Regions from separate parts of the Enterobacter sp. CFEC122 genome, predicted to be linked through region 1. Evidence: riboswitches for the same ligand, from Rfam matches in the RefSeq annotation. Region 1 holds a riboswitch; the other holds the start of a gene.
The links. A riboswitch is a leader RNA that binds a small molecule or an ion and turns the genes downstream of it on or off. The one in region 1 is predicted to bind thiamine pyrophosphate.
Positions count from the first base shown of each region.

Region 2: another riboswitch for thiamine pyrophosphate. It lies ahead of thiC (phosphomethylpyrimidine synthase ThiC); the one in region 1 lies ahead of thiM (hydroxyethylthiazole kinase).

Region 1 is NZ_JBRIQR010000007.1:98,637-102,098, forward strand. Features, by position in the region: gene ACVCAM_RS07160 (GntR family transcriptional regulator) at 1-606, opposite strand, end outside; gene thiD (bifunctional hydroxymethylpyrimidine kinase/phosphomethylpyrimidine kinase) at 649-1,449, opposite strand; gene thiM (hydroxyethylthiazole kinase) at 1,446-2,216, opposite strand; TPP riboswitch at 2,252-2,348, opposite strand; gene ACVCAM_RS07175 (YadA C-terminal domain-containing protein) at 2,964-3,462, shown strand, end outside.
Region 2 is NZ_JBRIQR010000039.1:32,544-36,005, reverse strand. Features, by position in the region: gene nudC (NAD(+) diphosphatase) at 1-723, opposite strand, end outside; gene ACVCAM_RS21320 (Rsd/AlgQ family anti-sigma factor) at 819-1,304, shown strand; TPP riboswitch at 1,359-1,467, shown strand; gene thiC (phosphomethylpyrimidine synthase ThiC) at 1,547-3,442, shown strand; gene thiE (thiamine phosphate synthase) at 3,442-3,462, shown strand, end outside.

The sequences.
Region 1 (3,462 bases):
CTCGCTGTCGGGCATGCGGGCGCTCACCCTTGAGCGGGTGCGCTGCGGGTAGATATTCTGACTGCGGAAGTAGTCATAGAGCGAAATGCCAATCGCATCCGGGTCGGGAATTAACCCGACGGGGACCCAGGACTCTTCAATCGACACCGCATCGTCATCGACATAGCGAATGCGCTTGAGCAAAAAGACCTCGCTGTCCGGGGAGATCGACAGGTGGTTGGCCACCTCTTCCGGACACTTCACCACCCGCTTGTTGACCCAGAGCGTATTCGGCTTCTTGCCGCGCAGCACCACCTGCTGGGAAAAACCGCGCGCCTCTTTAAGCGAATATTCGAAGATATTGTTGATTTGCGTGCCATAGCCACGGGCGCGCGTCACCACGCCCTCTTCTTCCAGCGCCTGCATCGCTTTACGCACGGTAATGCGCGACACCCCGGTCAACTGGCTCAGATCGCGCTCGCCGGGCAAAATATTCCCGTGCTCCAGCACCCCGCTGCGCACCGCGTTTTTTACCGTTTCGGCAAACTTCAGGTACAGCGGCGTGTTATCGGGCGCGGCGATCCGTTCATTCAGTTGAGCGATTAACCGGGTATGCGCTTGTTCCATCTCTGTTTTCTCAGGCGTGATGTATTCTGCCAGTATACTGGCTTACCACCATGCATGAAAATGGTGTACCGGCCCAATACCGTGACCGACTTCCAGAGTATCGGCTTTTGCCAGTGCCGCCGAGAGCCAGGCTTTTGCTTCGCTAACCGTATCGGCCCAGCTTTCATGACGTGGGCGCAGCGCCGCCAGTGCGGCCGAGAGCGTACAGCCCGTGCCGTGGGTATTTTTGGTCTGCACGCGCGGCGCGGTAAAGCGTACTTCGCCGTCGCGGGTAAAGAGCCAGTCCGGACTTTCCGGATCATCAAGATGCCCGCCCTTCATCAGCACCGCCCCGCAGCCCATCGCCAGCAGCGCATTGCCCTGCTCTTTCATTTCCCGTTCAGTTTGCGCGTGCGGCGCGCCCAGCAGCGCGGCGGCTTCCGGAAGATTGGGCGTGATGAGCGCTGCCTGCGGCAGCAGCTTATTGCGCAGCGTCTCGACGGCGGAGGCGGAGAGCAGCGGATCGCCGCTTTTTGCCAGCATGACGGTATCCAGCACCACGTTTTGCACCTGATAGCGCTTAAGCCGTTCGGCCACCGCTTCCACAATGTCCGTTTCGGCCAGCATGCCGATCTTGGTGGTATCAATACGCACGTCGCTGAACACCGAATCCAGCTGCGCGGCAACAAAATCTGGCTCGATGCGGTAGACCGACTGCACGCCGCACGTGTTTTGCGCCACCAGCGCGGTGATGACCGAGCAGCCGTACGCGCCCAACGCCGAGAAGGTTTTCAGGTCTGCCTGGATACCCGCGCCGCCGCTGGGATCGGTGCCGGCAATGGTCAGGGCGTTAATCCGCTTCATGACTGCTCCTCCAGCGTATAGAGCGCGTCGAGGAACGCGCTGGCAAAACTGCCCGGGCCGCGCGAGTGCGCAACGGCCACCGTTCCGGCCCGCTTCATCCATCCGCAGGCGGCGGCGATGTTATCCAGCCGGTCACCCGGCAGCGAGCAGCTCGCCGCCACAACGGCAGAGAGCGCGCACCCGGTGCCCACCACGCGCGTCATCAGCGGGTCACCGCCGGTAACCGTTCGGGTGCGTTGCCCGTCCGTGATGTAGTCTACCTCGCCGGTGACCACCACAATCGTATTGATCTGCCGTGCCAGCGCCTGGGCAGCAGGCACCGCGCTGGCGGCGGTATCGGTCGTATCGACGCCGCGCCCGCCCGCGCTCATCCCGGCGAGGGCAAGGATTTCGGAAGCATTGCCGCGAATGGCGGCCGGTTTCAGGGCAAGGATTTGATGGCAAAACCGGGTGCGGAACGCCAGGGCACCCACGGCAACCGGGTCCAGCGTCCAGGGTTTGCCTGCCGCTACCGCACTTTCAATCGCACGACGCATCGACTGGGCGCGCAGCGCGGTCAGCGTGCCAACGTTAACCAGCAGCGCATCGGCTATCGCGGCAAACTGCTCGGCCTCTTCGGCCTCGATCACCATCGCCGGAGATGCGCCCAGTGCCAGCAAAACGTTGGCCGTAAAGGTCTGTACGACGTCATTCGTCATACAGTGGGTCAGCGGAGAACGGGTTCGGAAGTGGTGTAAAACGTGTAAATCGAGCAGGTCAGGCTGCATGGGTTCGCTCCTGCCTTGCGTGAAGAAGCGATGACCGGGAAGGCATCTGACTTCCCTACGCTGGCATTATCCAGATCAGGTAATACGGGTATTTCTCAGCCTTCACAAAGAAGGGCACCCCGAGTCAAAATACTTTTAAAACAATGATTTATTAAAATCAATGTTCTCAATCAGTGTAACCGTGGCCACTGGCCAGGCGCAAGGAGTTTTGATTTATCACGGCAGCGTTCGCGTTATGAATCTCCCTAAACACGTTTTCGCTAGCATCTTCAACATAAATATTTTTTCCTGGTATATCCCGGAACAAAAATGAGCTGATTTCATTTTCATTCGAAGCTGACGAAAGGTTCGATAATAAATAATCGGCAAAAACCCATAAATTTACATAAACTGTTATGTGTATTATTAACCCATTTTAATCAAAACACTTAAATACAATTAATGTATTGGTGTTTTATATCTAATTTCACTCTCATCCATTATGAAAGGCTATCTTATTGTATTATAAGATTATTACGCCAGGTCTTTCTGGATCGACTCGTTTAGCTATTCCTGCTATTTATGATTTAGATCAATAATCAAAATTACACATTCATAGATAGTTACTGCACGTTACGAAATAAGTTATCAAACCAAAATTTCCACCGTTAATCGTGAATTAATTCAGATATAACAAGACGTTGTATCTTCCCGCCAGGATAGCGCCCTTACTTTATTTTTTCTTGTAGTGATGATGAGAGCTTTAAAATGAACTATTTAAATACAACAGCTATCGCTGTTTTTGGTTTTGTGTTCGCTGGTTCAATGAATACCGCAAATGCAGCGGAAGTAAACGTAAACCTTGACGATAACGTCAATAATCCAGGTGCTCACATTCAAATTCAGGGTACCGATAAAACCGCCTATAACCTTGATAACATCGAGGGGAGTAACATTAAGCAAGACGGGCAAATCTATAACCTTCAGGGCGATATTGACAGAGCAAATACAGCTATTAATAAAGCACAAGATACAGCTAACACCGCTCAAGATGGCGTAAACGCTAACACTCAAGCTAACGCTATCCTTAATCAGAAAGTCGACGATAACAAAGCAGTTCAAACAATCATTGATAACAAACAGAATATATTGATTGATAACACTAATAATAAAGCAGATGTGGCTTTACAAGGCGTTATTACTAACGGTCAAGCAATCATTGATACAAACACAAGAGTAGATAAAGCTGAACTCACCGCTACCAATG
Region 2 (3,462 bases), on a different contig from region 1:
CGCCACGGTACCCGGTGGGGGGAGCAGCGGTAGATCGTCATAGCGATACCAGTTCGCATCCAGCAGCTCTTTCTGATCGATAACGATCTCGCCGCTGTCATAGTCGGCCATAAAGGCCGTCATCAGCGACTGCGGGAACGGCCACGGCTGGGAGGTGACGTAGCGCAGGTTCTTCACTTTGATTCCGCTCTCTTCCATCACCTCGCGCGCCACTGCCTGCTCCAGCGTTTCGCCCACTTCGACGAACCCGGCCAGCACGGTATGAATGCCGTTGCGATGGCGGGTATGCTGTGCAAGCAAAATAGAGTCATCCCGACGGATAGCGACGATAATGCACGGCGCAATTTGTGGGTAATAACGTTCGCGGCAGTGGCTGCAGAGCATCGCCCACTCGGTTTTACTCGGGTGCATGGTATGGCCGCAATAGCCGCAGTATTTGTGCGAACGGTAAAACTCCGCCAGCTGCACGCCCCGCCCCGCCAGCTGGAACAGGCCTACGTCCAGATCCAACACCTGGCGAACGGATCCCATATCCAGACGACGCGATTGTTGGATCAACCACACGGGTTCACCCTGCCACTCGCCGATCTTCAGCGCAGGCTGGCCCACGAGATCGAACGTTTCCGCCGCACCATAGGGCAGCTCTCCACCGGGCAACCATAATTTTTGTTCGTGACTGACGATCCACCAACCCAGATCTGATTTTTCAATAATACGATCCATATCTATTGCACTACCTTCGCTTCACTGACATGTTGTTAGCACTGTGGTTACATTCTGGATGAGCAGATTCAATCCTACACTTTGCGGAGTCGACCATGTTAAACCAGCTAGAAAGCCTGACTGAGCGCGTTAGAGGAAGTAACAAACTGGTGGATCGCTGGCTACATGTGCGCAAGCATCTACTCGTGGCTTATTACAATCTGGTCGGTCTTAAGCCTGGCAAAGAATCGTTTATGCGGCTGAATGAAAAAGCGCTGGATGATTTTTGTCAGAGCCTGGTCGACTACCTGTCCGACGGCCATTTCAATATTTATGAACGCATTATCCGCGAAATGGAAGGGACAACGCCGTATTTAGCGGCCAGCAAACTTTGTCCGCTGCTGGAAGCCAACACCCAGCAGATCATGGATTACTACGATTCCACGCTTGAGAACGCCATCGATCACGATAACTATCTTGAGTTCCAGCAGGCGCTTTCCGACCTTGGCGAAGCGCTGGAAGAGCGATTCACGCTGGAAGATAAGCTGATTAGCCTCGTCCTGGACGCCAGCCCCGAAGATAACATCGCGCGCCCGGCTTGAGTTCTTAATCGTTAACGAGTAATTTACAACCATTCGCCCCTCTCACGAGGGGGATTTTTCTTGTCGGAGTGCCCAGAGCGAAAGCCGGGCTGAGACCGTTAATTCGGGATCCGCGGAACCTGATCAGGCTAATACCTGCGAAGGGAACAAGAGTCACACTGCTGTTGTATCGCCCCCCGGGCGATCCTCTCTTGCTTCATCCGTCGTCTGACAAGCCATGTCCTTCACTTTTGGAATGAGCTATGTCTACTGCAAAACTGACCCGCCGCGAACAGCGTGCACAGGCCCAACACTTCATCGACACCCTGGAAGGCACCGCTTTCCCGAACTCGAAACGCATCTACATTTCCGGCTCGCAGGCCGATATCCGCGTCCCGATGCGCGAAATCCAGCTCAGCCCGACGCTTATCGGCGGCAGCAAAGAGAATCCGCAGTATGAAGACAACGAAGCCGTGCCGGTGTATGACACCTCCGGCCCGTACGGCGATCCTGATGTGGCTATTAACGTCCAGCAGGGTCTGGCAAAGCTGCGCCAGCCGTGGATAGAGGCGCGTAACGACTGCGAAGAACTGAGCGTACGCAGTTCTGCATACACCAAAGAACGCCTGGCCGACGACGGTCTGGACGCGCTGCGCTTTACCGGCCTGCTGACGCCAAAACGCGCCAGAGCGGGCAAATGCGTGACGCAGCTGCACTACGCCCGCCAGGGGATCGTCACGCCGGAGATGGAGTTCATCGCCATCCGCGAGAACATGGGCCGCGAGCGTATCCGCAGCGAAGTGCTGCGCTACCAGCACCCGGGCGAAGGCTTTGGCGCACGCCTGCCGGCGAACATCACGCCGGAGTTTGTGCGTGACGAAGTGGCCGCAGGCCGCGCGATCATCCCCGCCAACATTAACCACCCGGAATCCGAGCCGATGATTATCGGCCGCAACTTCCTGGTGAAGGTCAACGCTAACATCGGTAATTCGGCCGTCACCTCCTCCATCGAAGAAGAGGTTGAAAAGCTTGTCTGGTCAACGCGCTGGGGCGCGGACACGGTAATGGATCTCTCCACCGGCCGCTATATTCACGAAACCCGCGAATGGATCCTGCGTAACAGCCCGGTTCCGATTGGCACCGTCCCGATTTATCAGGCGCTGGAGAAGGTCAACGGCATTGCCGAAAACCTCACCTGGGAAGCGTTCCGCGACACGCTGCTGGAGCAGGCGGAACAGGGCGTGGACTACTTCACCATTCACGCGGGCGTGCTGCTGCGCTACGTGCCGATGACCGCGAAGCGTCTGACCGGCATCGTCTCGCGCGGCGGTTCGATCATGGCGAAGTGGTGCCTCTCCCATCACCAGGAGAACTTCCTCTACGAACACTTCCGCGAGATCTGCGAAATCTGCGCCGCTTACGATGTCTCTCTGTCGCTGGGCGACGGCCTGCGCCCGGGCTCCATCCGCGACGCCAACGACGAAGCGCAGTTTGCCGAGCTGCACACGCTGGGCGAACTGACCAAAATCGCCTGGGAGTATGACGTGCAGGTGATGATTGAAGGCCCGGGCCACGTGCCGATGCAGATGATCCGCCGCAACATGACCGAAGAGCTGGAGCACTGCCACGAAGCGCCGTTCTACACGCTGGGGCCGCTGACCACCGACATCGCGCCGGGCTATGACCACTTCACGTCAGGCATTGGGGCGGCGATGATCGGCTGGTTCGGCTGCGCCATGCTCTGCTACGTGACGCCGAAAGAGCACCTCGGCCTGCCTAACAAAGAGGACGTGAAACAGGGGCTGATCACCTACAAGATTGCCGCCCACGCGGCGGATCTGGCGAAAGGCCATCCGGGCGCGCAAATCCGTGATAACGCCATGTCGAAGGCGCGCTTTGAATTCCGCTGGGAAGACCAGTTCAACCTGGCGCTGGATCCGTTCACCGCCCGCGCCTACCACGACGAAACCCTGCCGCAGGAATCGGGCAAAGTCGCGCACTTCTGCTCCATGTGTGGGCCGAAGTTCTGCTCGATGAAAATCAGCCAGGAGGTGCGCGACTACGCCGCCACGCAAACCATTGAAGTGGGTATGGCGGACATGTCCGAAGCCTTCCGCGCCAAAGGCGGCGAAATCTACCTCAAAAAAGAGGAGGCGTAATGTACCAGCCCGATTTCCCA